DNA from 4 places in the Nitrococcus sp. genome. Region 3 is predicted to be linked to each of the others. Evidence: predicted binding sites of a transcription regulator. Region 3 holds the regulator's gene; each other region holds the start of a gene.
The links. Region 3 encodes sigma-54, which starts transcription at its own class of promoters, with help from an activator protein. Its sites were predicted from a motif close to TGGCANGNTNCNTGCTT; they were not measured.
Positions count from the first base shown of each region.

Region 1: the regulator sigma-54 is predicted to act here: its motif matches at 3,634-3,650, upstream of AC52Q4_RS06430 (DUF4168 domain-containing protein).
Region 2: the regulator sigma-54 is predicted to act here: its motif matches at 5,400-5,416, upstream of glnA (glutamate--ammonia ligase).
Region 4: the regulator sigma-54 is predicted to act here: its motif matches at 4,051-4,067, upstream of AC52Q4_RS14535 (VPLPA-CTERM sorting domain-containing protein).

Region 1 covers NZ_JBXWZQ010000082.1:715-8,448, reverse strand. Annotated here, with positions in the region: gene AC52Q4_RS06450 (TonB-dependent siderophore receptor) at 1-615, opposite strand, end outside; gene AC52Q4_RS06445 (STN domain-containing protein) at 575-1,099, opposite strand; gene AC52Q4_RS06440 (DUF4880 domain-containing protein) at 1,518-2,498, opposite strand; gene AC52Q4_RS06435 (sigma-70 family RNA polymerase sigma factor) at 2,521-3,021, opposite strand; gene AC52Q4_RS06430 (DUF4168 domain-containing protein) at 3,716-4,051, shown strand; gene AC52Q4_RS06425 (sodium:calcium antiporter) at 4,157-5,182, opposite strand; gene AC52Q4_RS06420 (VOC family protein) at 5,536-5,961, opposite strand; gene AC52Q4_RS06415 (MBL fold metallo-hydrolase) at 6,265-7,335, opposite strand; gene AC52Q4_RS06410 (phosphatase PAP2 family protein) at 7,611-7,734, shown strand, end outside.
Region 2 covers NZ_JBXWZQ010000003.1:48,581-56,314, reverse strand. Annotated here, with positions in the region: gene gyrB (DNA topoisomerase (ATP-hydrolyzing) subunit B) at 1-100, shown strand, start outside; gene AC52Q4_RS00620 (lysophospholipid acyltransferase family protein) at 131-892, opposite strand; gene gmhB (D-glycero-beta-D-manno-heptose 1,7-bisphosphate 7-phosphatase) at 885-1,442, opposite strand; gene glyS (glycine--tRNA ligase subunit beta) at 1,439-3,553, opposite strand; gene glyQ (glycine--tRNA ligase subunit alpha) at 3,550-4,452, opposite strand; gene AC52Q4_RS00600 (hypothetical protein) at 4,641-5,210, shown strand; gene glnA (glutamate--ammonia ligase) at 5,483-6,898, shown strand; gene AC52Q4_RS00590 (DUF4124 domain-containing protein) at 7,080-7,622, shown strand.
Region 3 covers NZ_JBXWZQ010000028.1:11,501-19,234, forward strand. Annotated here, with positions in the region: gene mlaE (lipid asymmetry maintenance ABC transporter permease subunit MlaE) at 1-720, opposite strand, end outside; gene AC52Q4_RS02385 (ABC transporter ATP-binding protein) at 717-1,562, opposite strand; gene AC52Q4_RS02390 (KpsF/GutQ family sugar-phosphate isomerase) at 2,063-3,076, shown strand; gene AC52Q4_RS02395 (KdsC family phosphatase) at 3,076-3,633, shown strand; gene lptC (LPS export ABC transporter periplasmic protein LptC) at 3,626-4,195, shown strand; gene lptA (lipopolysaccharide transport periplasmic protein LptA) at 4,176-4,736, shown strand; gene lptB (LPS export ABC transporter ATP-binding protein) at 4,733-5,482, shown strand; gene AC52Q4_RS02415 (RNA polymerase factor sigma-54) at 5,606-7,087, shown strand; gene hpf (ribosome hibernation-promoting factor, HPF/YfiA family) at 7,104-7,430, shown strand; gene ptsN (PTS IIA-like nitrogen regulatory protein PtsN) at 7,520-7,734, shown strand, end outside.
Region 4 covers NZ_JBXWZQ010000205.1:6,423-14,156, forward strand. Annotated here, with positions in the region: gene AC52Q4_RS14525 (Glu/Leu/Phe/Val family dehydrogenase) at 1-404, opposite strand, end outside; gene AC52Q4_RS14530 (TonB-dependent receptor family protein) at 599-2,854, opposite strand; gene AC52Q4_RS14535 (VPLPA-CTERM sorting domain-containing protein) at 3,279-4,010, opposite strand; gene AC52Q4_RS14540 (TPM domain-containing protein) at 4,222-4,839, opposite strand; gene AC52Q4_RS14545 (TPM domain-containing protein) at 4,866-5,612, opposite strand; gene AC52Q4_RS14550 (LemA family protein) at 5,612-6,229, opposite strand; gene AC52Q4_RS14555 (Hsp20/alpha crystallin family protein) at 6,470-6,919, shown strand; gene AC52Q4_RS14560 (universal stress protein) at 7,291-7,734, opposite strand, start outside.

The DNA.
Region 1 (7,734 bases), on a different contig from region 3:
GTATCGGTTGAAATCCGGTTCGCCCAGAAAGGTTGAAACCGGAATCCGGCCGTTGGGGTTGGATAGCAGCGTGCCGGCCGCTGGGTATGTGTTCCAGACCGCGCCGTTGCGGAGGCGGAGAAATTGCGCTTGCAGCGTCAGTGAAGTGTCGTCGCCTGGTTGCCAGGTCAGCGACGGCGCGATGAAGAGACGATCGTTCGGCAAATCGCCGGTGGGCCATTCGGCGTCCTGGCCCAAAGCGGTCGCACGATAGAGCCACTTCCCGTCTTTATCGAGCGGACCGGAGAAATCGGCCGCCAGTTGTTGGCGGTTGAAGTTGCCGAGCTGCGCGCGAACCTCATGCAGCGGTTCCACCGTGGGTCGCTTGTTGACGACATTGATGATCCCTCCGGGCGCGCCTTGTCCGTACATTACCGAAGAGGGGCCGCGGAGGAACTCGATCCGCTCCAGTCCATAATTCTCAGTCTGCCAAACGCCCCACGTTCCGCTGTTGCGAAGCTGCAGTCCATCCATATAGAAACCGGGCGAATAGGCATCGAAACCACGGACATACGACCAGTCGTAGACGGACTGATCACCCCAAGGCGAGGTGTTGACACCGGGGGTGTAGGCCAGAGCATCCTGCAGCCTCGTTGCGCCAATGGCCTTGATTACGGTCGGCGGTTACCACGGAAATGGACTGAGGGGTCTCAATGATCGGCGTATCGGTTTTCATGCCGGTCGCGCTGCGTTTGGCAAGATAACCGTCGACCGGTCCGTATGCGGTCTCCCCCTGGCGTGCCGCGCTCACCTGCACCAGCCCGAGCGTCAACACGCCGGAACGGGCGTCCACTGACGCATTGATCAAAATGGTGGAGCCATCGATATGGCCGGTGAGGCCGCTCCCCGCCAGCAGGCGATCAAGCGCCTGCTGAGCGGTGAGCAGTCCGGAGACCGCCGGCGCCGTCTTGCCGGACATCAGTGCCGGGTCGACGGATAATGTCAGGCCCGCTTGGCGGGCCAGCGCATTCAATGCGGTGGTGAGGCGGCCGGCCGGCAAAGTGTATTGGCGGGCCTGCAGGCCGGCCTGGGATTTTGACCTGCTGCCATCTTGAGCCACGGCGGGCGAGGCGGCGAGGCCTGCGAGCAGGGTCAGCGATAAGACAGTGCAGGCGCGACGGTATCTGGGGACCCGATGGTTGGGCGTGCTCGTTCGTTTCGATAATAAGGTGCTTTCCCTCTATGCCGAACGAGCGTGCTCAATCCCGTAAAAAATAATCCCGCTCAATGCAACGCCCGGGAAACTGCCGCCCACGCGGCGTTGTGGGGCCTCACTCAGCAGAGCCTCGTCACAGGCGCCTCCCTGCGCTGTTCAAAGCATCGGCTGCTCTCTGGTGGAGGGGGCACCTCCATTCCCGGCATCGCGCGGACGGCCACGGCCGAGGAGGCGACTCCTTATGCGGAACGTATTCGATTCGTGGTTCCTGGAAGAGGGATTGGCTGGCAAAGCGGGGCGAGTTCGCAATGAGGGGTAAGACTTACTCTCGTGCCTTGACGCTCACCCACCAGTCGGTCGTCCGTTCGATACGTATCGGTAACGAGCGTGCCAACGCGTGCAACGCGTTGTCGGTGTCGTCAAGGCGAAAGATACCGGTCACTCGCAGATTGGCCGCCGCGGCATCATAGTTCAGCCAGCTGTAGCGCTGTTTGCCGAGGGCGTCCAGCACATCGCCCAGGCGGGCGTCGTCGGCCTCGACAATGCCCTCAGACCAAGCGCCGGGACGAAGCCCGGACGGTGGCAGGCGGCTCGCCCGGCCGTTCGCAACCTGCCAGCGCTCGTCGGCTTTCACTCGGACCGTGCCAACTTCACCAATCGAGTCGAGGAGAACCAGACCGTCAGTCACCGCGAGTTCCGTGCCGCCGTTCCGTATCCGCACCACAAAGCGCGTGCCGATCGGGGTGAGTCTGGCATCCGCCGATAGCACGCGGGGTTTGTCCTCGATGGGGGCCGCTGAGGAGTCGACGAGGATTTCGCCTTGGTAGAGTCGAATCAGCGGGCCTTGCGCGGAGCTGTTGACATCCACCGCCGTACGGCTGTTGAGATAAACCTCGGCACCGCCGGGTAAAACGATGTGGCGTTGCTCACCGATGGCGGTTGCCTGCTGCGCCTGCCATTGATAGCGCATTGGGGCCAGGCCCAAAAGCAGCCCGACCAGGATCAACGCCGAGAGCAGGCCTCCCAGACCCGCAGCGACGCGGCGTTTGTGCCGGCGTTGTCGCACGACGCGTTCGAGAGCGTGAGATCCGGATTTGGCGGCTGGCCGGGCGGCGAGGAATTCCTGTTCTATCAATTGAACTCGTTGCCAGGCGATTCGGTGCCGGGGGTCTTTATCGAGCCAGGTCTCCAGGGTCTGGTGGTCGGTGGTGGTGGCGGTTCCCGAGTTCAACACCACGGCCCAGTGAAATGCCTGGTCGAGGACAGACTCGGGGATGTCCTGGTGATCCGCGCCTGAGCTCATCCAACGACCTTGCTCATCGCCGTCAACCCATCAATACGTGGTAGCAATGGCGCAAAGCCTGGGCCATATCCTTTTCGACGGCACTCAAGGAAACGGCGAGCTGTTCGGCGATCTGGGGATAGCTTTTGCCCTCCAGGCGGGAGAGCAGGAACACTTGGCGGACGCGTGGTTTGAGGCCGGCCAGAAGCGCATCGATCCGCGCCAGCGCATCGATGATAAGCAGATGTTCCTCCGGGGAGGGTGACTCGGCCTCGGGGAGGGTCGCCAACGCGTCGAGCCACGCCCGCTCCAGGGCCTGGCGGCGGGTGTGATCCACCAACAGGCCATGGGCGATACGCGCCAGATAGGCTCTTGGTTCCCGCATAAGCGGTAAGGAGGCCTTGCCCAGAAGACGCAGGAACACGTCTTGGGTCAAGTCAGCGGCAGTATGGACGCATCCGGATCGACGGTACAGCAATCGCCATAACCAGCGGTTGTGGTCGAGGTACAACGTGTCAACACCGGGGCTGGCAACCGATGGCATACGAGTGATCTTCGAGTAAGCTGGTGACAGGCGAGAAACGCGAGTTGTAACGTTAGTGATTATTGTTCGCAATTATTTTTTGCGTATGGCTCGAGATGCACGGGCGGGTCGTGCCTCCGTTGCGCTCAGTTACCGCGAGCAACTGGGACGATCGCCTAAGCCTTTGGAAGCGTGCATAGCGAGCTGACTCGGCAACCCCTCGAAATATCTACCATTCCATGTCAGTCTCTCGGGCGAGTTCGCGGTCGATCGCGGCCAAGTGGTGGACGCGATACTGATAACGTCCATCAGCGTGCCTCCAAGGCAAGCTCACCGAAATACCTCTTAGCGTTGTCTGGCAGCAGGGTGGTCTCATGAGCGCGAGGGACGCCATGCCGGCCGGGGGAAGCTCGGTCGCGTCGCGATGGATCTCGGCAATCGAGGGCTGCAACGGCCCCAGGCGTCTTCAACCGGCAACACGACGATGAAGGCTTGCCGGTATCACTTGCCATCTTTCGTGGAGGCCGGAGCCGGGCGCGCGATCGTTCGCGAGCATCATGAGCGGCTGGTTCGTGACCGTGGCGGGAGGATTGGCCGGCGCCACGCGGGCGCAGCCGGCTGGCGCTCAATTCCTGGCATGGTGTATGCATATCCGCCAATGAAAGGCGGATCAGCCGCTTTTTCTCAGCCAAATTATTACTTGGGAGTATGCACTATGAGCAATGTCAAGCAGGTTGCCCTGGCACTTTCGATCGGTTTGCTGGCCGCGGCGCCGTTGACATACGCGGCGGACACGGGCGACGTCTCCCAGCAAAAGCTGGAGAAGTATAGTCAGGCGCAGGAGAAGATCATGGACATCAGCCAGGACTATCGCCAGCGGTTGAACGGCGCCCAAGGCGAGGACGAGGCGATGAAGCTAAAGACAGCGGCTCGCCAGGAGATGGCGGGGGCGGTAACCGCGACCGGCCTGACGGTGCAGGAATACAACCAGATCACCCAAGCGGCGCAGGAGGACCCCAAGGTCCGCGAGCGTCTGCGTAAACTGCAGTAAACATGCTGGCCGCCGGGGTGCTGCAGGCCGAAGGCTTCGCCGGCCTACAGCGCCGGGCGGCGGCGTAGCCATCCGGCGACAGTTGCGAAGGTAGTGCCAAGCGTCTCACAGGATCGTGATTATCACCATCAGGGCGTAAACCGCTGCCAGTGCGATCCCCTCGAATCCGATGCCCAGCGGTCCGCGTCTTTCCCGGCGCAACAAGCCCCCGAGTACGATCAAGGTCATGAGCAGGCCGGTAAGGGTCACGAACAGATCGTCGCGCTGCGCGGCATGATAGAGCGAGCCCCCGCGATAGGCGAGGTCGCCCACCGCAAGGTTCAGTACGTCGAAAGCGTTGCCGCCCAGAACCCCGCCTACGGCGAGTGTGAGCGCCCCGGTGCGCACCGCGGCAATCGCGGTGACCGTTTCGGGGATCGCATTGACGGTTCCCATGAGTATGGCGCCGACGAAGCTTGCATCCAGGCCCAGGTGCTCCACGAGCGATATCGCCGCTCGGGCGATGGCCCAGCCACCCGCGGATACCGCGAGACCGGAAAGCGCAAAATCCGCCCACAGTCCCGCGAGGCTGCGATTGGAACGCCGCCCCGGCCGGTCTTCCACGGTTTGCGCGGTCTTTTTGGCATGCCATTGGGGGTCGTTGCGGGTTGCCTGAACCTGCCGCAGACCAAAGATGTAGACGGCGACAAGCATAGGCGACGCGATGTTGATCTGTAATAAGGTGATGGGCGGGGCGAGACTCGCCAGCAGGGCGATGCACAGAAGCCAGCAGAGCACGACCGCAAACACCGCGTTGGGCAGTGAAGCCGCGGCATGCTCGAGGTTCGCCCGCCGATAGGCGACATCGGCAATGCCCAGCGCAAAGATCTGCGCCGCAACGCCGCCAACGGCGTTGCTGTAGGCGAGCGAGGCCTGGTCGTTGCTGGCGGCCGTTGCGGTCATGACAATCCCGGACAGTGAGATCATGCCGCCGAAGAAGATCGAGCCGAATACCGCCTCACCGAGCCCCGTACGGTCCGCGAGCTCGTCGCCTGCACGCGACAATCGGATACCGAGCATGGTCGTGAGCAGCGCTGCGCCGACGAAAACGGCGATGCTCAACGGCAGTGACCATATCGCCGTCTCATCCATAATTGCCCCTGCTGTTTCGGGAAAAAATCCGCTCGGTTACTCGACGACGCATCATCCACGCCAAGCGCGAAACGCGAAAGCTCAGCAAGGCGGCTCATGCGGCCTCGATGTCCTGCATGATGCGTCCGCGCCGGAAGCGGCAAGCGCTTTCCTACCTCATCCCAACGCGGCCGTGCATCCCGGGCACGCAGCGAAGTGGTGCTCTCGCACCAGCCGCCGCCCTTGTAACGGGATCGGTTGCGCTACGCGATGCGCGCACGGATTTCGGCAAGACGTGCCGAGATGTGCTGATCGCCATCGTGCGGAATCTGCACGCTCGGCGAATGGCACGCTGTTGGCTTACCGCTCACGAATCAGTCCGGAAGCGATACGGCGCCGTTTTCACTCAAGGGGAATCCGGGATTCCATGCGACTTCCCAAAGATAACCGTCCAGGTCGCGGAAATAACCCGAATACCCGCCCCAAAAGGCATCCGTGCCGGGTTTGACTATCTCCGCGCCGGCGGCTTTCGCCTCCTTGAGAACCGCATCGACCTCGTCTTTCGAGCGGGTGTTGAAGGCGAGCGCGATGCCCGCAAAGCCCCATCGCGCAGGCGAGATACCGGCGTTCAGGGCCAATTCTTCCAAAGGGAAAAGCGCGAGCCCGATGCACCCGCATTGGAAAAGCGTCACGCCCTGCGCTCGTTTCACGGAGCGCCGCCATCCCAGTCGCTCGAAGAAGGCGGTGCTCCTGTCCAGTTCCTCAACACCGAGCGTGACGAGAGTGATTCGCTGTTCCATAAACCGGCCTCTTCCCGGGGGAGGCGCGTGCTCGCGCTAAGGTGGGCGCTTTGGCACTGACGCCGTCGTTGCGCTTGCATTAATCCGCGACAATGATCACAAACCGCAATGTTCTTCCCCTAAATCTTACGTCTGGAGATCGCTGAGGCAAATTTTCGCTCACGGGGAGCGTTACCGAGCGAAGAGGCTCTCGGCGCGGGGTGGTATTTTTCAGCCTCCTGTCAGGGTGCGGCGCGTGCGCTGCATCGCTGCCATTGTGCTCTGGAGCGTTCGCAACAATATCGGATGCCCGTGCGAGGGCGGTCAGTCTGCTTGCGAGACGAGGCGGTATGCCGTTCCGACCGCGCTCGGAGCGTAGCGCCCCGGTGCGAAGGATTCGGCAAGACGTGCCTTGGCCCGCCAGCCGGTGCAATGGCCGGGGGCGATGAGGCGCGGGCGAATCCGTTGGCCAAGATCGCGCAGCGTCGGTTCGATGCGCTGTTCCATCGCCTTGCCGGCGAGATGAAAGCCACCCAGCACCAAGTCGATCGGCGCATCCCGGAAGCGTTGCTGCGCGCTCAGGCAGGCGTTCACGATCCCCGCATGCGAACACGCGGAGAGCACCGTGATGCCCCGGCCTTTAACGTGAATGGCCACGAACCGCTCGTCCATGATCAGCGGATCGGCCGTTCCTGCCTCGCCGCGAAAGGAATGATGTCCGACAAGCCCGGTCTCGTAGGCCGTGACGCGCTCGATGGCGCCGCTGCCGAAGAAAAAGCCCCCGCATAGCGTATGCGCATCGGCGTGCGTGGCCAGTCGTCCGCCGCCGCGGACGATTTCATCGAAGCGCGGCTCTTCGGGCAGCAACAGCATCTCCCCGTTCGGCAGGAGTATGCCGCGCTGATCGGGGCGATCGGGATGCAGGTCTGCGATGACCGGGTCATTTAGGCCAGCCGCCTCCCGAGCCCGGCTGATTGCGGCAATCACCTCGGGTAACGCGCCGCTGTGATCAAAGTGCCAGTGCGAGAGAAAGACGCACTCGATCGTCGCGAGATCGACACCGAGGCGCCGGGCGTTGTCGAGCCAGACCCGCGGATACGGCCCGACGTCGAAGAGCAGCGTGCGTGCCTCGTCGCCGTGCCGCCCGGTGACCAATACGGAAAGACCGTGGCAGGCGCAGCACAATTGATCGAACACGGTCTTGCCGGCGTGGCCCAGATGCGTTCGGCAGACGGGCAGTCGGGCGGCGAGCTGCATGACTTCCGGGACTTGCGGTACGCCTTCGTCGACGCTCGATAGCGTGTCGGTCTCGTTGTCGACGATCACGCGGATTGTTGCCTCGTCGAGGGCAAGGACTCTCTCGCGCGTGGGTTCCGAGGTGGCTTGCGTTGCCATGACTCCTCCGCCGCACGGGCTATTAGGACTCAGGCTTATTCTGAGCCAATAATCGGTCTCATGCTTGGGTAGGCCGGCCCAGGCGATCTCCGGTGTACTGAGCCGGCTTGGCCGAAGACATCGTGAAAAGGGGTCGGGGGATCTGCTAACCGCCGGCCGGGCGATATTGCCACAGTGTGTTCGCATGTTGCACTGGCGGCGAGTCAAGTGACGAGGCGGCCATGAACCGCTCGTCTCGCAGCTCAACCGCATCCGCGGCAACAGGGAGAAGGCTAATGAGCACGATCGAGCGGCATGCCCGCGTTGTTTTCTCGCGCCTTGGATGGGTGGGGCGCCAGGAGTTGGGTGTGCTCTTGTGCGTCGCGGTGTTCTCTGGGGGAGCCTGGATGTTTATAAAGT
Region 2 (7,734 bases), on a different contig from region 3:
TTCCGATGAAATCTTCACCACCCTGATGGGCGATCAGGTTGAGCCACGCCGGGAGTTCATCGAGAGCAATGCCTTGTCCGCCACGAATCTCGACGTGTAGGTTAGCTAACACGGCGCACGGGGTGAGCTTTCAGTTGGAATCCGCGCTTGGATAACCTCGATTCGACAAGGAAGGCATTTGACCTTCGATCCAGGCCTCGACCCGGGTGAGCAGTTCCTGCGGTTTCAGGTCGGCGGTGTCGATCGGCTCGCCGATTCTCACTCGGATACAGCCCGGCTGCTTTCTTAGGCCGCGTTTCGGCCAGAATTCACCAGCGTTGTGGGCTACTGGCACTACTTTTGCATTGCACGCGCAGGCGAGCACAGCGCCACCGGCGTGATAACGCCCTTTGCGCCCGGCGGCGATGCGCGTGCCTTCAGGAAAAACAATGACCCAGAGTCCGGCCGCGATTCTCTCCCGTCCCTGCTTGATGACCTGACGCACTGCGGAGCGACCCAGTCTCCGGTTGATCGCGATGGGTTTGAGCAAATTGAGCGACCAGCCGAAAATCGGGACCCACATGAGCTCGCGCTTCAACACCCAGGTCTGCGGCTGAAACCATTCCTGCAGGGCAAGCGTCTCCCATGTGGATTGATGCTTGCACATAACGACTCCGGCTTGCTCCGGGATATTCTCGAGCCCCTCTATTTCCCAGCGAACGCCATTGGTGATCCTGAGCCACCAGACGATCCATAAGCTCCAGCGACTGATGATCCAGTAGCGGGCTCGATAGGGAAGCGGAGCGCTGAGCAAGCTCGGAACACCCCAGATCGCCACGGAGAGGGCGAGCCCGATGTGGAAAATCACTCCGCGCAGTAGGCTGCCTTGTGCAGTGGCGGTCGGTTCAGTCATGCGGTTCTTCGGTTTCCTCGATCAGCTGCTCGGCGAGCGTGGCAAGGTTTGGATACACCTCTGCTGGGCGGGTGGATCGCTCGGCAAGTGTGCGCTCACCGTTGCCGGTGCGCACCAGGATGGGTCGTGCGCCGATCCGGTAAGCGGCTTCGAGATCTCGCGCGCTGTCTCCCACCACCGGGCGGTTGTGGAGCGAGAGTTGGAAATGGTGTTCCACCGCGCGAAGCAACCCGTGGTGGGGTTTGCGGCAAACGCACCCATCGGCAGGGCCGTGGGGACAGACGAAGATGGCCGCGAGCCGGCCACCCGCGGCACGGGCCGCGCAATCCATGCGCGAATGGATCGCGCTCAAGTCATCCAGCGACAGCAAGCCCCGGGCAAGGCCGGATTGGTTGGTGCACACCACGACGTCGAAGCCGGCGGCCGACAACCGCGCTATGGCTGTGAGGCTGCCCGGCAGCGGGCACCATTCGGCCGGGCTTTTGATGAACTTCTTGGAATCCCAGTTGATTACCCCGTCGCGATCGAGAACGATTAGCCTGCGCGTCACGTCGGCATTTCTCCACTGGGCAGCCAGGAGACGTCGGCAATCGTCAGGAACAGCCGCGAGACACGAGCCAGTAGCGCAAGCCGATTGGTGCGTAGGCTCGCGTCCTCGGCCATGACGAGCACGGTATCGAAGAAGCGGTCGATGGGCGCGCGAAGCCGTGCCAGGCGCCGGAGCGCTGTTGTGTACTCGCCCGCGCTCACCTGTTCCTCGACCTCCGCGCTCAGCGCGCTGAGCGCTTCATAGAGGCGTTGTTCCTCCAGGTGCTCGAGGCGATTCGCGTCCACGTCGCAAAAGTGCATCGCATCGGCACCGGCGTGACGCAGAATTTGCCGAATACGCTTGTTCGCTGCCGCCAAGCTAGCGGCCTCGGGCATTTGCACGAATTCGCTGCAAGCCATCACGCGTCGGTCAAGGTCCCAAGGATCAACGGCGACGCCTTCTTGCTGGGTCAAAGCGCGTACCGCCTCAAAGAGCTCCACGGGATAATCGCGCTCCACGTAAAGCCCGCGCAGGCGCTCGAGGCAAAACTGCACGACGGGCTGCACTTGCGCCGTGGCATCGACGTCGCTGGGCATTTGCCGGGCAGCCAGAGCGAAGAGCGCCTCGAGATCGATCGAGCGCCGTCCTTCGATGCAGGTTCGTAACAGGCCGAGTGCGGCGCGGCGCAGCGCGAAGGGGTCTTTGGCGCCGGTGGGCGCCTTGCCCAGCGCGAATATGCCGACGAGGGTCTCGGCGCGCTCCGCGACGGCCAGCAGTTGACCGAGCGGGCTGTGGGCCACCTCATCGCCCGCGAATCGTGGGCGATAGCTTTCATCGAGGGCAAGCGCAATCGCCGGGTCTTCGCCGTCGTGCTCGGCATAATAGCGTCCCATCACGCCTTGCAACTCGGGGAACTCGCCGACCATCTCCGTGAGTAGATCGGTTTTCGCAAGCCAGGCGGCGCGTTCGACCTGCGCATCGGCAACACCGAACGCGGCGGCGAAATGCGTTCCAAGGGCGGCGATGCGGGCGCTCTTGTCATACAGTGAACCCAATTGTTTTTGGAACAGCACGTCCTTGAGCTGCGGGATGCGCGCTGCCAGCGAGCGCTGCCGGTCCTGATCCCAGAAAAACGCCGCGTCGGCCAGGCGCGGCCGAATAACGCGTTCATTACCGGCGATTACTTGCGCCGGATCCCGGCTCTGCAGGTTGGCCACCGCGACGAAACGCGCGCAAAGCGCGCCGTCCTCACTGCGTAACGGGAAGTACTTCTGGTGGCCTTGCATGCTGGAGATGAGCGCCTCGGAGGGTACCCGGAGAAACGTCTCGTCGAAGGCTCCAGCCATCGCCACAGGCCATTCCACCAAAGCGGTAACTTCGTCGAGCAGGGAGTCGTCCCAAACCGGCTGCGCGTTGAGCGCCTCGGCGCAGCGCTTGACCTGAGCGACAATGAGCTCACGGCGCGCCTGGAAATCGGCGATGACATAGCCTTCCTCGCGTAAGCGCGCGCTGTATTCCGCCGGTTGCCGCAGGGTAAGCGGCCGGGGATGATGGACCCGATGACCGCGGGTGGTATTGCCACTGACGGTGTCCAGCAGGGCGGCCGGTACGACGTCCTCGCCGAGCAACACGACCAGCCAGTGGACGGGCCGGACGAACTCGGCCTGACTTTCGCCCCAGCGCATTCGCTTTGCTATGGGCAGGCGAGCGAGCGCCTGGGAGATGATACCCGGCAGTAGCTCGGCCGTTGCCCGCCCGGGTTCGGTTGCGCGATAGCCAAGCCACGACCCTTTCTCGGTCTCCACGCGGCAGAGCTGCTCGACGCCGACCCCGCAGGAGCGCGCGAAACCCAGCGCCGCCTGGGTCGGTTGACCGCTCGCATCGTAGGCCACCTGCACCGCCGGGCCCTTGCGCTCGATTTGCCGGGGCGGCTGCTGCAGCGCGACGCAACGCACCAGCACCGCCAGACGGCGAGGGGTGGCGAAGCACTGGTACGCCTCATGCGGCAGCTGCGCTTGCTCCAGGCCGGCGACGACTTGGTTGGCAAAGGACTCCATCAGCGGGCGCAGCGTCTTGGGGGGCAGCTCCTCGGTGCCCAGCTCCACCAGAAGATCACGATGCGCTTGAATCATGCCTTCCCTTCCTTGGTTATCTTGAGCAGCGGGAAGCCCAACGCTTCACGGGCGGCGAAATACGCCTCGGCCACGGCGCGGGCACGGGCGCGCAGGCGCAGTATGTAGCCCTGGCGCTCGGTGACCGAGACCGCATGTCGCGCTTCGAGCAGATTAAAGGTGTGCGAGGCCTTCAAAGTCATTTCGTAGGCCGGCAGCGGCAGCCCGAGCTCCACGAGCCGTTGGCTCTCCCGCTCACAGACATCGAACCATGTGAAAAGCTCATCGACGCTGGCCTGCTCGAAGTTGTATTGCGACATCTCCCGTTCGTTCTGCAGAAACACATCGCCATAGGACACCGCTCCGGTGGGGCCGTCCGTCCAGATCAGGTCGAAGACACTTTCCTTGTTCTGCAAATACATGGCAATGCGCTCGAGTCCGTAAGTGATCTCGCCCGTCACCGGTCGGCAATCCAGCCCCCCCACCTGCTGGAAGTAGGTGAACTGGGTGATTTCCATGCCGTTGAGCCATACCTCCCATCCCAGGCCCCAGGCGCCGAGGGTCGGGGATTCCCAATTGTCCTCGACGAAGCGAATATCGTGAACTGCAAGGTCAATGCCGAGTTTCTCGAGCGATCCCAGGTACTGCTCCTGGATGTCCTCGGGCGAGGGTTTGAGTACCACCTGAAACTGGTAGTAGTGTTGTAACCGATTCGGGTTGTCTCCGTAGCGGCCGTCCTGGGGCCGGCGGGAGGGTTGGACGTAGGCGGCGTACCAGGGCTCGGGGCCGAGCGCGCGCAGGAAAGTCGCCGGATGGAAAGTGCCCGCACCCACCTCCATGTCGAGCGGCTGTAAAATCACGCACCCGCGCCGCGCCCAGTAATCCTGTAGCGCAAAGATCAGGTCTTGAAAGGTCAGCATATTCGGCTCGTTTCTCTGAAGCCCTGGATAACGTGCGCCGCGACTATCCCGTCGAGGATGGCACACAAGCTCGGGATTATAGTGGGTCGAGTTCGCACGGTGTAAGCGCCGTCGAGCGCCAATATTTCCCCCTCAGGTGCCGATACCCTATATAGGTAGGAGAGGCCGGTAAATTCGGGAGGTGGGTGATGAGCCGATTTATTCTCGAGCCGAGTGCCACCGCGGTGTGGCACCGTGTGGTCACGGAGGCCGCATGCCGGGCCGAATGTGCGCTCGATGAGCAGCGCGAGAGCTATCTCGTATTCATGCTCATGCGTTATCTGCGGCGCCCGGAATTGGTGAGGTCGGTGCTTGCGCTGAAGTTTCTGCACGGTCTTTTGAGCCGGGGTCAGATGCGGCGCGAGACGCTGCAGGAGGTCGGTGATCAGTGTCTCATCTTCGCCGGCCTGTTTCCCGAACAGGCGGAGCGGCGGCGCGTAAGACTGAGCTATTTCGTTGACCTCGGGCGTTCCGCCTACGGCAATCTGGCAGGTTCACCGCATGCCGATCGCGCGGAGCTTTTTCATGCCCTCTCGCATACCTTTGTCGTCCTGACGGATGTCTTGCGGGCCATTCGCGAGCGCGGCGACACCTTTGACATGACCGCCCTGCAGGCGGCTGATCTCTCGCTCGAGACGGGGAGCGCGGTTGGTCGGCGTGTGCTGCGAGAGCATACGGACGGCATGCTCGTCGACCCCGTAAGTGATCGCCGCCATTGATTTATGTGAACCAAAGCACATAGCGAAACTCAGCTAGGAGCGACCGCAGGTATATTCGTCGCGCATGCACTATAATAGAGCGCAAGATCGCATCGAATGCACCGGTTTAGTGCGCCAATAAGCAGCTGCGAGCCATTGGAAACCGCGGCGTTGATGGCGAGACGCCTTTGAGGCGGCTATTTCCATATATGGCATGGTTCGTGCCACATTTTAGGGCGCTTTGAACAAGACAAGCCGCAAGCCATGCATGTATTCACCATGGAGGTCGACCGATGGTTCGCACACCTGATGACGCACTCAAGATGATCAAGGAAAAAGAAGTCAAATTCATCGATCTGCGATTCACGGACACGCGGGGAAAGTGGCAGCACCTTACGCTTCCCGCGCATGCCGCCGACGAGGATCTCTTCGAGAGCGGCAAGATGTTCGACGGCTCCTCGATCTCCGGCTGGAAGGGCATCCAGGAGTCCGACATGATCTTGATGCCGGATGCCAACACGGCCGTTATCGATCCTTTCTTCGACGAAACCACGCTCAATCTCATCTGTGACGTCATCGAGCCCAGCACGATGCAAGGCTACGAGCGCGATCCCCGTTCCGTCGCCCGGCGTGCCGAGGCCTACCTCCAAGCCACCGGTATCGGCGATGTGGCTTACTTTGGTCCGGAGGCCGAGTTCTTCGTTTTTGACGACGTGCGTTGGGGCGCGGATATCAGCGGCAGCTTCTGTAAGGTCGACTCCGAGGAGGCGCGCTGGAATTCCGAGCGCATATACCCGGACGGCAACATGGGGCATCGCCCCGGGATCAAGGGCGGGTACTTCCCCGTGCCGCCGGTCGATGCGCTGCATGATGTGCGCGGCGCCATGTGTCAAGCGATGGACGAGATGGGCCTGGTCACCGAAGTGCATCACCACGAGGTCGCGACGGCCGGGCAGTGCGAAATCGGCACGCGGTTCGATACGTTGGTCAAAAAGGCGGACGAGCTGCAGATCTACAAGTATTGCGTGCACAATGTCGCCGCCGCGTTCGGCAAGACGGCGACGTTCATGCCGAAGCCCCTGGTCGGAGACAATGGCAATGGCTGTCACGTCCATCAATCCATCGCCAAAGTCGGGCAGACCCTGTTCGCCGGTGATCGCTACGGGGGTCTCTCCGAGATGGCGCTCTATTATATCGGCGGCATCATCCGGCACGCCAAGGCGTTGAACGCGTTTACCAACGCCGCCACCAACAGCTACAAGCGCCTGGTGCCCGGCTTCGAGGCGCCTGTCCTGCTTGCCTATTCGGCGCGCAACCGCTCGGCCTCGATCCGCATCCCGTGGGTTTCGAATCCCAAGGCGCGGCGTATCGAAGTGCGCTTTCCGGATGGCACGGCGAATCCGTACTTCGCTTTCGCGGCCATGTTGATGGCCGGGCTGGACGGGATCCAGAATCGCATCCATCCAGGCGACGCCATGGACAAGGATCTCTATGATCTGCCCCCCGAAGAGGAGAAGGAGATCCCCAAGGTGGCCTTTTCACTCGAGGAAGCACTGAAAGCGCTGGACGAGGATCGAGCTTTCCTCAAGGCGGGTGATGTCTTTACCGATGATGCCATCGACGGCTATTTGGCCTTGAAGCGTGATGAAGTCCAACGCCTGCGTATGACGACGCACCCGATTGAGTTCGATATGTATTACAGCGTCTGAGGCGGCATCCCGTGCGTTGTCACGGCGGCAAAGACCGTGTGCTCGTGCTGTCCCGGTGGCCGTGGTAGGCAGCGCGCGTAAGCCGAGGGATGAAAAAACAGGTCGCCCTATCAGGGCTGATCACAGCGGTGGCGCTCGCCGGCGGGGTCTAGCGACCCCTTGACTCTTGGGTGGTGGCGGTATGAAGCAAATCGTGGCAAGTGTGTTGTTGTTGCTTCTCGCAACCCTGCCTGCCCAGTCCGCCATCTTCCAATGGACGGACGCCGAGGGGGTCAAGCATTACTCGGACAAACCGCATCCGGGGGCCGAACGGCTGGAGTTGGGAGAGCCCCCGGTAATCGATTTACCGCCGGTCGAAGAAGTACCGGCCCTGACACCCGACAAGCCCCCGGCGGCCGAGCCTTATGAGCATTTTGGCATCTCTGAACCGCAACCCGAGGCCACGGTACGCAACAACCCCGGGACCGTGGTCGTGCGTTTCAGGATCGAACCGGAGCTGCGCAACGACGATCATATCCGCGTTTTGTTGGACGAGCGACCGATACGTACCGGCGTCACCGCGCCGACGGTGGCGCTGCATGAGATCAACCGGGGCACCCACACGCTCGGTGCCGTGATCGAGGACGCCTCGGGCAAGGCCGTGGCGCGAGCCGAGCCGGTTACCTTCTATATGCATCGCCCCTCCGTGCACATACCGGCCAATCAACCACCGCGGCTGCAGTAACGCCTGCAGGGCTTCCCGAGCGGATCGTCTGCCGGCGTCGCGGGCGCAGGACTCCATGGTCGTCGTAGCCGCGGAGGGCAGCGGAATGGACGCCTGGCCGACAGCCAGTCAA
Region 3 (7,734 bases):
GTGCACCACCGTCCGTGTCGTGGCCCGGCTCACGCCCTCCGAGGTCGGCGTGCAATCGAAGCCCTCGAACACGGCCGTCCAGCTGACAACAAAGCCAAAAACCAGGCTCTTGAGCACTCCGTTGACTACATCGTCAGTGAAACTGACCTGCGCCTGCATCTGTGACCAGAACGCGCCGCTGTCCACTCCCAGCAGCACTGTGCCCACGAAATAGCCGCCGAACACACCGACGAGCGTGAAGATCGCGGCGAGCAGCGGCAGCGCGATCATCCCACCGAGCAATCGCGGCGCCACCACGCGGCGTTCCGGATCCACCGCCATCATCTCCATTCCGGAGAGCTGCTCGGTGGCCTTCATCAACCCGATTTCCGCTGTCAGCGCCGAACCCGCCCGGCCGCTGAAAAGCAAAGCCGAGATGACCGGACCCAACTCCCGGGTCAGCGACAGCGCCACCAGCACCCCCAGCGAGTGCTCGGCACCAAAATCCACCAGCGTATAATATCCTTGCAGACTCAGCACCATGCCGACGAAAAGCCCGGAGACGACGATGATGAGCAGGGAAAGCACGCCGGTGAAATAAATTTGAGCGATCACCAGACCGGGGCGGAGTAATAACGCCGGCATTCCGAACAGCACGCGCAGCAGAAACAGGTGCCCGCGCCCAAGACGCGCGGTGGCGGCAAGCGTCTGTGCGCCGAACAGCCGTAGCCATTCGATCATGAAACGAATCCCTTGGCACCGCCCGTGCCGAGCAAATCCTCCTCGAGGGAGGCGGCCGGATAGTGAAACGGTACCGGCCCATCAGGTAGGGCATTGAAGAACTGACGGACCCATTCGGATGAGGACTCGCGCAGCGCCCGTGGAGAGCCGGATTCTACAATCTTACCTTCGGAGATCACATGAACGCGGTCCGCGATCTCCGAGGTCTCCGCCACGTCGTGCGAGACGACGATGCTGGTCAAGCCGAGGGCGTCATTCACCAGGCGAATGAGCTGCACCAATATTCCCATGGAAATGGGATCCTGTCCGGAGAAAGGTTCGTCATACATGACGATCATCGGATCCAGGGCGATGGCTCGCGCTAATGCCACGCGGCGCGCCATGCCGCCCGAGAGTTCGGCCGGGTAAAGATTGCGGGCGCCGCGCAAGCCAACCGCCTCGAGCTTGATCAGCGCCAGATGGCGGATCAGCGCCGGCGGCAGGCGGGTATGCTCCCGCAACGGGAAGGCCACGTTCTCGAAGCAGTTCAGATGAGTGAACAACGCACCGCTTTGGAAGAGCAAGCCCATGCGCTTGCGCAGCTCATAGAGCTGTGGGCGCCTGAGCGCATGGACGTCCAACCCATCGACCCGAATTCTTCCCGCATCCGGATGCAGTTGTCCGCCGATCAGCCGCAGCAAAGTGGTCTTGCCGGTGCCACTCGGGCCCATGATCGCGGTGACCTCACCCCGGCGGATTCCGATATCCAAGCCCGCAAAAATCTGCTGCCGCCCGCGGGAGAAATGCAAGTTCTCGATCTCGACGACGCAATCGCTGTGTTGATCACCCGCATCAGTTGCCATGTGCAATCGCTTGAGTCGTTGCCGGACCCGACGCCGTACGCCGGAGCAACGGCAGAACGGTTCTCGACGAGCTTGGCAAAAGCCTAATTTTTGGCGAGCGCCGCGAGTATCCGGCATCGCTTGACCACAGTCAAATCACCAACCCGCCGCCGGTGGAATGCACAGCCCGAGCGCCCGCACGTCTGCTCGCCGCGGAAAACCGCGATGCCAAGTGGGCATGGTCGCGCGGAGATCGTAGCCGCCCGTCTATGGCAAGCGGGACATTGCTATTGGTATAGCCATCGGGTCCAATAGAGCTACTCAGCCAAAGGATGTAACAGAGCGCGCGCTGGCCTGGCGTGGGCAGTCTACCCTATTTCTCGACGGTCGAGAGCTTCAATGACCACAGCAGAAAATCGCAGGCACGACGCCGGAAGGGTCGCTCGTCTATCGTTTCTTGCCGTGCAAAGCCCACCGAGCGAGGCTCATTGCGCCATCGGTCGATCACAAGGAGGCGCAGCATGACCGACTCGGATACCCTGCATCCACCGTCGCGGCAACGGGCCACCGATGAGGATCTCTGTCAACTCGGCCGTGACGTCATAGAGGTGGAGGCGGCCTCCATTCTGGCGCTTCGCCAGCGCATCGACCACGAGTTCGCGCGCGCCTGCCGTCTACTGCTCAACTGCCGGGGTCGCGTGGTCGTTACCGGCATGGGAAAATCGGGACATATCGGTGGCAAGCTGGCGGCCACCTTGGCGAGCACTGGGACACCGGCTTTTTTCGTTCACCCGGGGGAAGCCAGTCACGGCGACCTCGGCATGATCACGGTGAACGATGCGGTCATTGCCTTATCCAACTCCGGTGAGACCCGCGAGATCACGACCCTCCTACCTTTGATCAAGCGCCTGGACGTCTCGCTCATTGCCCTGACGGGCAACTCGCACTCCACGATCGCCCGTGCCGCTTCGGTGCACATCGATATCAGCGTCACGGAGGAAGCCTGTCCGCTCGGCCTGGCCCCAACCTCGAGCACCACCGCGGCTTTGGCAATGGGCGATGCACTGGCCATCGCGCTGCTCGATGCGCGGGGATTCACTCGCGAGGATTTCGCGCGATCTCATCCCGGCGGTGCGCTGGGCCGACGCCTGCTGCTGCGCATAGAGGACGTCATGCACGTGGGTGAGCGCATTCCGCGGGTCGCCCCGGAAACGCTATTGAGCCACGCCCTGGTGGAGATGACCAACAAAGGACTAGGCATGACTACCGTCGTCGATACCGAGGGCCGTGTACTGGGTATCTTTACCGACGGTGACCTGCGCCGTGCGGTGGATCGTCAGCTCGATGTGCACGTTACCCGGATGGCTGAGATCATGACCCCCGGCGCTCGCACCCTTTCCGCCGACAGCCTGGCCGCGGAGGCGCTGCAGCTCATGGAGCGCCATAAGATCAATGCCTTGTTGGTGGTGGACAGCGAGAACCGTCTTATCGGGGCGCTGAACATGCACGATCTCCTGCGTGCCGGTGTGGTCTGATGTCGGCATTTGCCGATGCCTATTGCGCGCGCCCCGACGCGGAGGTGATCGCGCGCGCGGCACGGATACGCTTGCTGGTGCTGGATGTCGACGGCGTCCTCACGGACGGGACCCTCTACATTGGCCCGCATGGCGAGGCCATGAAGCCGTTTCACAGCCATGACGGCAAAGGCGTCGCCATGGTCATTGCCTGCGGCATCGAGGTCGCCCTGTTGAGCGCTCGCGGCTTCGTCGCCGTGGCCAGAAGAGCGCGGGAACTGGGCGTTCGCCACGTGATCCAGAACACGTGCGACAAGCGCCGTGCGCTGGACGCGCTGTGCCAGCAACTGGAGATCGTGGCGAGCGAATGCGCTTATGTGGGCGACGACATCGTCGACCTTGGCGCCGTGCGCACCGCCGGCTTGGGCATCGCGGTAGCGGACGCCCACCCCCGCCTTGCCGCAGCCTGCCGCTGGCAGACCCGACGCCCGGGCGGTCGCGGCGCCGTGCGGGAAGTCTGTGAATTACTGCTCGCGGCCCGCGGGCGTCTGCAGGATCTATTGGAGCAGCATGGCTAGCCTCAATCGCAATCGCCTGTTTCCGTTCGGGGCAGTGGTAGCGCTGGCAATTCTGGCGTGGTGGCGATTCGATGAACGGCAGCCGGAGCAACGGCCATCGGAGCAAACCCAAACCACCTATTATTTCGCCGACTTCAGCCTTCATGTGACGCGCCCGGACGGTCGCACCGACTATACGGTGCGCGGCAAGCGCATGGTTCACTACCAGCAAGCCGACGTATCGATCATCGAGCAACCGGTATGGACAGTGTATATGCCCTCCGGCGCCCCCTGGTACGGACGCTCCGACAATGGCCGCATGTGGGCCGGTGGCAGCGAGGTGCTGCTCCGTGGCAAGGTTCGGCTGAATCGCCCAGCGAGTTCGGTCAATCCTTCCATTGCGCTGGAGACGCAGCGTCTGCACCTTCTGCCTCATGAAGACTACGCCGATACCGACACGCCGGTGACGGTCTACGGACGTGATTTCCACATCGACGCCACGGGTGCCCGGGCCTGGATGCGCACGCAGCGCGTTCAGTTGCTCGCCGAGGTCGAGGGGTACTATGCAGCAGCGAGTCACTGAGCGGTGGATCGTCTGGTCGCTGGCCATTGTCACCATGATCACACTATTGGCGCCGTACTCGAGCAGCGTCGCCCGCAACAGCGACCGTGACCAACCCATCAAGCTCAGCGCGAACCAGGCCGAGGTCGATAACGTCAAGGGGGTGAGCGTCTACCGCGGTGACGTCGTGCTCATCCAAGGGACGCTGAAAATCACCGGCAACGTCATGCATGTCTACTACGCCCCGGCCAGTCGCGAGCTTGATCACATTGTCGTCGAGGGGGATCCGGCAAGCTACCGTGAACTGCCCGAAGGCGAGAACGAGTACGTGCACGCCAAGGCGCCGCGCATGGAATACTATGCGAGCGGACCGCGCAGAATCCGCCTATTGGAAGGCGCCACCCTATGGCAGGGCTCCAACACCTTCCGGGGCCACCAGGTTCTCTACGATATCGAGGCGGATCAGGTCGAGGCGCATTCCGGTAAGGACAAGACGAACCGAATTCATATTACGATCTATCCCAATCAGAGACAGGGCAAGGACGCAGACAAGAGCCAATGAGTACACCCCAGCCAGTTCCCAGCAACGAGCTCAAAGCCACTGGGTTGACCAAGCACTACCGCCGTCAGCCGGTGGTCCGGGATGCCTCGTTGCACATCCAAAGCGGTGAGATCGTCGGCTTGCTTGGCCCCAACGGGGCCGGCAAAACGACCTGTTTTTACATGATCGTCGGGCTGGTACCGGCCGACGGCGGACGCATCGCCTTGGACGGCCATGACATCACGCGCCTACCGATGCATGCCCGCGCCCGCTTGGGCATCGGTTACTTGCCACAGGAGGCCTCGGTCTTTCGCAAGCTGACGGTGGCTCAGAATCTGATGGCCATTCTCGAGCTGCGCCGGGGGCTCTCGCGAGTCGAGCGTCGGCGCATCATGGAAGGCCTGTTGGAGGAGTTCCACGTGGCGCACCTGCGCGATCAACTCGGCATCAGTCTCTCCGGCGGTGAGCGCCGGCGGGTGGAAATCGCCCGTGCCCTGGCGGCGGATCCGCGCTTCGTCCTGCTCGACGAGCCTTTCGCCGGTGTCGATCCCATTTCGGTGGGCGACATCAAGGATATCGTCCGGCATCTGGTTGCCCGAGGAATCGGTGTGCTCATAACAGATCACAACGTGCGCGACACGCTCGGCATTGTCGATCGGGCGTACATCCTGAGCGGCGGCAAGATGATCGCCGAGGGCTCTGCGGAAGCCGTGCTTGCCGACGATCAGGTCAAGGCGGTCTATCTAGGGCGTAATTTTCGCCTGTGACGAACGCCCAGCTTCTGGCACCATAAGAAATCGATCAACAGCTGCGCTACTCTGTAATGTGATACGTTTCAATCACGGACGTTACGCGGTAGCCGCTTGGGAGCTTCGCCAGCACAGCGAAACATGAAACAGTCGCTTCAGCTTCGCCTGCGTCAGCAGCTCACAATGACTCCCCAGCTTCAGCAGGCCATACGCCTGTTACAGCTGCCCACCCTTGAGCTGCGGACGGAGATACAGCAGGCCCTCGAGTCCAACCTGATGCTCGAACTCGCCGAGGAGGCCGATAACAGCTTCGATGAGACGGAGCTGCTCGTGAGCCCTTCGGAGCGTGAATACGAGACCGAGCGGGGGGCCGAAAGCGCGGCGCAGAATCGCGAGGACGCGGCACAAACCGAGCGACTGAGCGATGATCTGCCGATGGACACGACGTGGGAGGATGTCTACAACGGCACGACCGTGTACAGTGACCCGGGCTATACAGAGGAGCGGGATCCTTTTGCCAATCAAAGCGAGGGCGGTCAATCACTACAGGATTACTTGTCCTGGCAAGCCCAGCTCAATCGCTTCTCGACCCGGGAGCTTACCATCGCCGAGGCCATCATCGATGCGGTGGGCGACGACGGTTATCTGAGCTGCCCCCTGGATGAAATCCATATGGCGCTTCCCGCAGAATGGGGCGTGTCCGCGGAGGAAATGGAAGCCGTTCTGGGCCAGGTTCAGCACTTCGACCCGGTGGGCGTTGCAGCGCGCGACCCGCGGGAGGCGCTGCTGGTCCAGCTCGACCAACTCGAGCCCGAGACGCCGTGGCTCGCGCAGGCGCGGCAGCTCATCGACCAGTACCTTGGGCTGGTCGCCAAGCGGCAATTCGCCCAACTCAAGCGTAGGCTGCGCCTCGACGAGGAAGCCCTTCAGCAGACACTGGCGCTGGTCCAGACGCTCGATCCCCGGCCCGGCTTGCGCATCAGCAGTGCGCGACCCGAATACATTATTCCGGATGTTTACGTGCGCAAGGAAAATGGCTCATGGCATGTGGAGGTCAACCCGGATGCCTATCCGCGTGTGCGCGTCAACAGCCAGTATGCAGGGCTCGTGCGTCGCGGCGACAACAGCCGTGACAACTCGGTCATGCGACAGCACCTCCAGGAAGCGCGTTGGCTGATCAAGAGCTTGCATTCGCGCAATGAAACCTTGCTGAAGGTGGCACAGTGTATCGTGGAGCGGCAACGGGATTTTCTCGAGCACGGCGCTGAGGCAATGAAACCCTTGGTGCTGCGCGAGGTGGCCGAAGCAATCAATATGCACGAATCCACCGTATCGCGCATCACGAGCCAAAAGTACCTCAGGGCGCCGAGCGGGACCTACGAGTTCAAGCATTTTTTTTCGAGCCATGTTCAGACGATGGACGGGGGAGAATGTTCCGCGACGGCGATACGGGCCCGAATTCGGCGTTTGATCGCCGACGAAGACTCGTCATGCCCGCTCAGCGACAATCAGCTAACCGAGCGACTTCAGGCTGACGGCATTAATGTGGCGAGAAGGACGGTGGCCAAGTATCGTGAGTCCATGAGTATCGCGTCATCCACAGAGCGCAGGCGTCTGGCCTGATCACCGAGAGGGCGTTATGCAAATCGATATCACTGGGCACCACGTGGAAGTCACTGAGGCGTTACGCGATTATGTGGCGTTGAAATTCGACAAGCTGGAGCGGCACTTCGACAACGTGGTCGATGCGCACGTCGTTTTGACCGTCGAGAAACTGACCCAGAAAGCGGAGGCGACGCTCAACTTAAGCGGGGCCAAACTCTATGCCGATGCGCTTGATGAGGACATGTATGCTGCAATCGACGCTCTGATCGACAAGCTCGACAGACAAGTCGTCAAGCACAAGGAAAAGCGGGCGGATCACCATCGCCGGGAAGGCTCGGTAAGCCAAGCTCTCGAACAGTAACGAGCCGGTGGGCGGGATGCAGGACCCTGGCCCGTGCGAATATCGCACGTGAGGAACGTCTCAAATTTCGTCCATTGGGGCATTGGACAATGAACGTTGTCAACCTGTTAGTCCCTGAGCGTATCCGCTGCGGGGTTCATGTCACCAGCAAAAAACGCAGTTTGGAAGTTCTCAGCGTGCTCCTCGCTAACACGATGGGCGAGCCCACTGACAGAACGATTTTCGAGCATCTGATCGGACGGGAGCGCCTAGGGAGCACTGGGCTCGGCAAAGGCGTTGCATTGCCGCATGCCCGCGTAGACGG
Region 4 (7,734 bases), on a different contig from region 3:
CGGCCGACGGCGAATTTCGTGACTTCGTTGAGCACGGCGACGTCCGGCTCGCTCATGCCCATGTCTTCGGTCGCGACATACCGCCCGGCCAACCCGGCGACGATATGGCCCATGGCAAGGAATGCGGCTCGCCGGTCCGGGGGCAGGGGCGCCTGGATCACCGCTTTGGCACCGCCGAAATGCAGGCCGGCACAGGCGTTTTTGTAGCTCATGGCCTGCGACAGGCGCAGTACGTCGGTCAGCGCGGCGTGCTCGGATTCGTACTCGCGGATGCGAATGCCGCCAAGCCCGGGGCCCAGCCGGGTGTCGTGAATAGCCACGATGGCGCGCAGGCCGGTCTCGCGGTCGCGGCAGAAAACCACCTGCTCGTGCTCCGCGGCCTGCATTGTCTCGAGGATCTGCAAGTTGCGACTCCAAGTGATTCGGGTAACGGAATTCTGCCGGCACCGGCGGTTCTTGTCGATGACTGAATCGACCCGCGGCGCCGCGTTTCGGCCCGGCGCGGCCGAACCTGGTATCGGTCAAGCGCCCCCGGTGACAGTGGCCATACCGGGGGCGCCGCTACTGGCGGAGTCACATGACGATTCGGACAGGCCGGTTACATCTGGACCTCGATGCCCGCATAGAGGAACCTTGGCAGGCCGGGACGCGGCCCGTGGGGCTGGCGCGAGACCAGGTACTCCTTGTCCAGGAGATTGTGGACGCCGGCGAGCAGCTTCACGGCATTGGTGATCTGGTAACGACCGGTGAGGTCGGCGAGCCAGTACGAGTCCGTTTTGCCGAACCGGGCGTCGGGGTTGCCGGCCCCGTCGACTTGCCCGCTGGTATTGCTGGCGCTCGTGAACGTCTCGTCAACATAGATTATCCGTGCGTTGAGACCCCACTGGTTCGTCTCCACACCGGCACCCGCGGTGAGCTGGAACTCGGGGATGTAGGGGACCTTGTTGCCTTTCTCGCCGAAGCTGAAGATGGACTCCGGATCGGTGGACTGCGCGTCGTTTTGCTGCTCCGCGTTGGTATAGGTGAAGCTCACGAAATAGGGGTTGCGCACCGCCCACTTGTTGGCGATGCCGGGGTCGTAGGAGAGAAAGACTTCTGCCCCGTAAGCCCGCACCTCGCCGAAGTTCTCCGTCTGCCCGGTGCCGGTGCCGCCGATGTTGTCGATGACGATCAGGTCGTCGAATTCGGTGAGAAAGCCCACCACCTCGGCGCGCAGGGCCTGGTTGGGATCGGTGTAACGCGTGCCGAGCTCCAGGCCGAGGCTGGTCTCCTCGTTCACGCCGTTGAGGCTGCCACTGGGTCCGGCGGGGGAGAAGCCCCGATAAGCGCCGCCGAAGGTGGACCAGGCCGAATTCCAGGCGTAGACCACGCCCAGGCCGCCGCCCCATAGATTGTTCGACGTGGAGCCGCTGTTTGCCTGGTTGGCGAAATCGGTGAACTTATAATCCAGGTGCTCGAAGCGCACGCCCGGCATGAACGTCCACTGACCGTAGCGGATTTCATCCTGAACGTAGGTGGCGAGCGCGTTCGTCTCCTGTTTGCGATTCCCGGCATCGCCCGGGGTGCCGGGGTCCTGGCTGCTGATCGTGCCGTTCGCCTCCTGCACGAACAGCTCGTCGCGCTGGAAGCGGCGCACGTAATCGTAGTGCGCCCGGCCCCCCACGGAGAGTTCGTGCCGCAGCGCGCCGGTGTTGAAGCCGTAGTGCGCCACCGACTCGATTCCCTGAAGGCCGTACTTACGGCTGTTGTTGCGCAACCTCAGCGTGCCCGGGGCCTCGCCCTTGAGCACAGCCAGACCGGCCCCTCCGGCGCCCCCGGCCAGCGCCTCGGAAAGGCTCATGTTGCCTACGCCCGGGATGTCGCGCAGGTCGTTCAGCTTGAACCAGTTACGCTCGAAGCCCGCGTAATAAACGGTGGTGAGGATGTCCAGGTTGTCGGTGGGCGCGATGAGGTGGCGCAGGTAGGTGCGATCGTGCTGGGTGTCGATGTTGTCGAAGCGTGAAGCCGCGTAGCGGCGATACGGGTCGTTATTGAAGTCATCATCGGACAGGCCCAGATAGGTCTCGTCGGCGTCCCTGTCCGTATGGCCGTATTTGAACTCGAAGCGCTGATACATCGCGGAGTTGGGCTCCCAGCTCAGCTTGATCATGGGCTCCAGGTTGCTGAAGCCCGTCTTCTCGCTATCGCGAAAGTCGGGGGTTCGATCAATGCTCTTGAAGCCGTCGGCACGGCGGGCGTAGCCCTCCACCAGATAGCCGATTTTGCCTACGGACGTGTCCAGCGTATTGCCCGTGAACGCATGCACCCGAAGCTCGTTGTAGCTGCCGTAAAGGCTGCGCACGTAGGTACGTTGCTCGGTGGGGATGGGGGTGGAAAGGTAGTTGATCACGCCGCCGGTGGTCTGCGGGCCGTATTTCACCTGGCTGCTGCCCTTGAGCACCTCCAAACCGCTCATGCGTCCCGCGCTCGGGGAATAGTACGCGGATGGGGCCGAGTAGGGTGCCGGCGCCGTGAGCACGCCGTCCTCCATGATGGTGATCTTGGCCGAGCGCGAGGTGTCCACGCCGCGCAGGCTGATGTTGGGGAACAAGCCGTAGCCATCCTCCTCGCGCACATAGACGCCGGGCACCTTGCGCAGCACCCGATTGACGTCGGCATAGCTTTGCTGCCGGATGTCGCTCTCATCGAGATGGTGGGCCGAGCCGGGCGTGGAGCCGAGCTGGCCCTCGGGTTTCACCACTCTGACTCGTTCCAGCATCAAGGGCTTTGAACCGGGCTGCGCCGCCGCGGCCAAGGCCGGTGCGCAAAGCAGTCCGATCCAGACGGTGAGTTTGGGTTGGAGTGATTGATTCATTGTAATTCTCCGACATAGGGCTTAACTGCAGCAATTGGGCTGCAAAAAGTAACAATTCGCAATGATACTTTCAATCGCAGGTAATAACCATTCGCTGTCGCGCCGGGACATGCCCCGTGCCCGGCGCAAGGTTGGCCGGTGGGTACCTCGGTGGTTTGCAAGAAAGTGGACGAGCGGCTTTAGCCGGCAGTCGCCCAAGCGCACGGAGCTGATAAGCAGCGGGAGTTCCCGACTGGATTCAGCCGTCCCTGTGGCGGTGGCGGTCAGCGGCGCGCCGTCAGGGCAGTTTCGCGATGTTGCGGCGACGGATAAGGCGAGGCGGCGTGCCGGACAACCGGCACGCCGCCAAGCATGTTGTTACCTCAGCGACGCTCGCGGGCGGGTCTGAGGATCAAAAGCCTTACGCCTGCGTAGAACGGCCCGTCTAGCCCTTCATCCCGCGCCGGCGCGCTTGCTTGCGCCGCATCATGCCGAGGCCGGCGAGGCCCCCAGCGATCAGAACCCAAGTCGCCGGAAGCGGAACGGAGGAGGGCGGGCGTGACTCGATCTGGAAGGTGGCGTTCTTTAGCTTCCAGTCGTTGTTGTTATTATTCGGGTCATAGGCCCCGACCCAGAAGACGCTGGAGAGGTGCGGGGTAAAATCGTCCGCCTCCACGCTGGACTCGCCGCCGGAATAAATAATGTCCATCGGGCTGATCGAAATGGCGGTGGCGGAGTCGTCATTGGATCCGTGATAGCCGAACTGAACCCCGATGAGGCTCGCCATGAGGCCGCCGAGGTCGAGCTTGATGTACTCGCGAACACCGTGCCCGTGACGCTCGTGGTCGTCCACTTCGTGGCTGCTGTCGCTCACGGTTTGGGTCCCGGTAATGCAGCCGATAAAGCACCATTCCCAGTCATACGCGTAGTTTGTCGTGTTGCCGAGACCTCGGCTGTATTGGCCGATGCGCGAATTGATGCTGTGCTCGCCATTGAGCGCGAAGGCGCCGGCCGTTGCCGTTACATTGACGCCGCCCGACGAGAAGTTCATGGAATCGCCGGCTTGAAGCCCGCCATTGCCCGTGAAGTCCACGGTCACCACGTTCGCGAAGGCCGATGAAGCGAATGTGAGTAACCCGCTGACGAATAAAGCCCCAAGTGATTTTCCCAGTTCCATTGGTTATCCCCTCAAAAAAATAATTGCAACGGATCTGATAAGGCAAGTACCGGGCCAATGCATGAATATTGGCTATTTTTCTAGCATTGCGAGAATTCAGCACGGTCGAGTCCGGGAAACCTGTAAGGTATCCCGACAACTTGGGCTCGCCGTTATCGCGGGTTTTACGCAGACCGGGTGCTGTGAGGCGTAGGGTTCAGGCGCGAGAGGCCTAGGGCAGGATGATCAGGTGATTCGGCAATTCGTCGCGCGAGTGCGTGGCGGGCAGGTGTTCCTTGAGGTGCTCGCCGCAGGCTTCGATGCACTCCAGGAAGCCCTGCAGCGTCCGGCCCTGCCTGACTCGCTGGGTGAACCCGCTGACCAGGCTTTGCCAGACCTCGTCGCCGAGACGGCTGGATATGCCGTGGTCGACCAGGATTTCCACGTAGCGCTCGGCTTCCGCGACGAAGATCAGCATGCCGGTGCCGCCCTCGGTACGATGCAGATTCTGCTCCAGAAACTGTCGGCGGGCGAGATTCGATGCCCGCCAATGCCTGACCGAGCGAGGGATGAGGCGCGTGGTGATCCGTGGCAGCCGGAACAGCAGGCTCAGCACAATGAACGTCGCCCACTGCACCAGCAGCAGGAGGGACGCCGACCACCAGTCGAGGAGCAGGATGGCGGCGCCGGGCACGACCAACGAGACGATCCCCGCCCACAGCAGTGGGATATACGCATAGTCATCCGCTCTAGCCGTCAGAACCGTCACGACTTCGGCGTCGGTTTCCCGCTCGATGCGGGTGATCGCCTCGGCCACCTGCTCTTGATCGCTTGTGCTCAGTAATGTCATGGGCTGTTCGTGCTCAGGGAATGGAATTACCAGCCACCGGAGGCGCCGCCGCCCCCGAAGCCACCGCCGCCTCCTCCAAAACCGCCGCCTCCGAAGCCGCCGCCACCGCCGAAACGGCCTCGACCCAACAGGCTTCCGAGCAGCAACCCACCGAGGACGGCGCGTCCGCGTCGGCCCCGGCCGAGGAAGCTGACGACGATGAATATCAATAGGAAAAACAGGATGGCCGCCGGCAGCTTGGGCGCCTCTGCCCCGCGTCCGCGCGCAGATACCGGTTCTGCCGCGAGCGGCTGGCCTCCCAAAACCTGCAGTATCGCCTGCGCGCCGCGGGTGATGCCGCCGGCGAAATCCCCCTGCTTGAAGGCCGGGGCGATGATCCGGTTGATGATCACCGAGGACTGGGCATCCGTCAGGCGGCCTTCCAACCCGTAGCCAACCTCGATACGAATTTTCCGCTCTTTCGCCGCGACGATCAGCAAGACCCCGTTGTTTTCGCCCTTCTGGCCGATACCCCAGAAACGCCCGAGCTGATAGCCGAATTCCTCGATGGGGTAGCCTTGCAGATCCGCCAGCGTGACCACCACGAGTTGGTCCGAGGTGGCCTTCTCGTGCGCGGCGAGCATCCGCGTCAACCGGGATTCCACCGAGGCATCCAATAATTCGGCCTGGTCGACCACGCGACCGCTGAGCGGCGGAAATTCGGGCTGAGCCGGCGCCGCTAGCGCGTACAGCAACAAGAGGACCAGCGCGGGCATTCTTGAATAATGGCTCATCAGAACTTCACTTCGGGCGCTTGCTCGGCGTTCTCGGCGGTGGCTTCGAAGTTTTCACGCAGCGGCATGTCGCTGTAGAGGAGGCTGTGCCAGATGCGTCCGGGGAAGGTTCGAATCTCGGTGTTGTAACGCTGGACGGCGGTGATGAAGTCGCGCCGGGCCACGGCGATGCGGTTCTCGGTGCCCTCGAGCTGGGATTGGAGCGCGAGGAAGTTCTGATTGGATCTGAGCTGCGGGTAACGCTCGGAAACCGCCATCAGGCGGCTCAGCGCACCCGTGAGCTGTTCCTGCGCCCGCTGAAATTGCTGCAGTTTCCGGGGATCGTCCAGGGTGCCGGCATCCACCTGGATGGACGTCGCCTTGGCGCGTGCTTCCATGACGGCGGTCAGCGTTTCCTTTTCCTGGCGGGCGAAGCCCTTGACCGTCTCCACGAGGTTGGGCACCAGATCGGCCCGCCGCTGGTATTGGTTCTCCACCTGTGACCAGGCTGATTTGACCTGCTCGTCATAGGTGGGGATGTCGTTGATGCCACACCCCGGCAAGAGCAGGGCCACTGCGAGGAGCAGGGCGAAAGACCACGCCCAGGTGTCCGGGACTCGCTTGCGCTTGGTTTGCATGGTTCTTGGCTCCCGGTTAAGCGATTCAGCGAACGCGTCGATCCTACAGCACATGGGGCTCGTCTGGCAGCCCGTACGATTCTATCCATCGCCTTTCGCCGCGCCGCCCATCCGGGCGGCTTGCCCCATTCTCCGAGGCAGCCGTTACCCCCCTTGAAACGCGGCGGATTATTCCCCATTTAGCTCCCCAGAACTGGTGAGCGATTCACCGAGAGCAGACAGCAACGGAGGTAATGAGTTATGGATCTGGTACGTTATCGTCCAAGTGGATTTCCCTTGCGCGATCTGACCAATGAGATCAATCGGCTGTTCGACAATCCGCTGTTCGACTACAACCGCGACACGTCTGCGGTGGAGACCAGTCAGTGGATCCCGGCGGTGGATATCCGCGAGGATCAGAATCGTTTCCTGGTCGAAGCCGATGTGCCGGGGGTGAGTCCCGAGGACATCGAGGTGACCATGGAGAACGGCGTTCTGAGTATTCGCGGCGAGCGCAAGCACGAGGCCGTATCCGAGACGAGTGGCGTGCGTCGCGTGGAGCGCTCGCACGGGGTGTTTTATCGGCGTTTCTCGCTGCCGGAGACGGCCGATCCGGACGCTGTCAAGGCGCGTGGGTCAAATGGCGTGCTGATCATCGAGATCGGTAAGCGGCAGACAGCGCTGCCGCGTCGCATCCACGTCGAAGGCTGATGAGCATCCCTCCCGCTCGGGAGGAGATGATGCCTCACAACGGCGGAGCCCCGGCTCCGCCGTTTTCTTATCGGCGTCGGCGCCGCCTCGGGCAGCCCAACGATCCACGCGGCGAATCGGCTTTCTTTACAATGCGTAAACGAAATCGGATGGTTGTTTGTGGGGCACTCTGAATTCGCTGACGAGGATCGCCAGGGTCACGCCGGTCTGCCGCATTCGCGATAGCCTTCCGGCACAGCGGGCCGCGCAGGGAAGCGATGGTTCTGACGGCTCGGAAGGCCCCGAGGCTGTGGGGATCAAATCGCACAGGCGAGGAGTCTGGTGCGCCTGGAGGCGGCGCTTCGATGAAGCTCGATCATCTCCGCGGTTGGCTAGGTCGCCGGGCAGTCCATCTCCGCGGCGACGCCAAATCCATAGGAATCCAGCCAACGCCAGATCCCGACCACGTCGACACCGCGGTAGTCCCGGTAGCCGCGGTTGTCGAAACCGCTCTGGCCGGCGGTCACCTGCGCGGCCATGAGCGTGAGCGGGCACTGATCGTAGGGAACGGTGGGAATGTAGCCTGCGAGGAGATTGCCGCCGGGGTCGCATACCCGCAGCAGGCAGGGGGTCTGGACCATCTTGTCCGGCGGCAGCAGCCCCACGTGCCGCAGTTGGTCGGGGAAGCGGCTGTTGGACAACATGATGCCGTCCTTGTCGATGGCATAGGTCTCGGCGGAGGGCACGGGCCCGGGCTGGGCAAGAATGCGTAGAAAATCCCGCCGGGCGTCGAACACATAGACCAGCAAGGCGTCCTGTGCGCCACGTATCGTTAC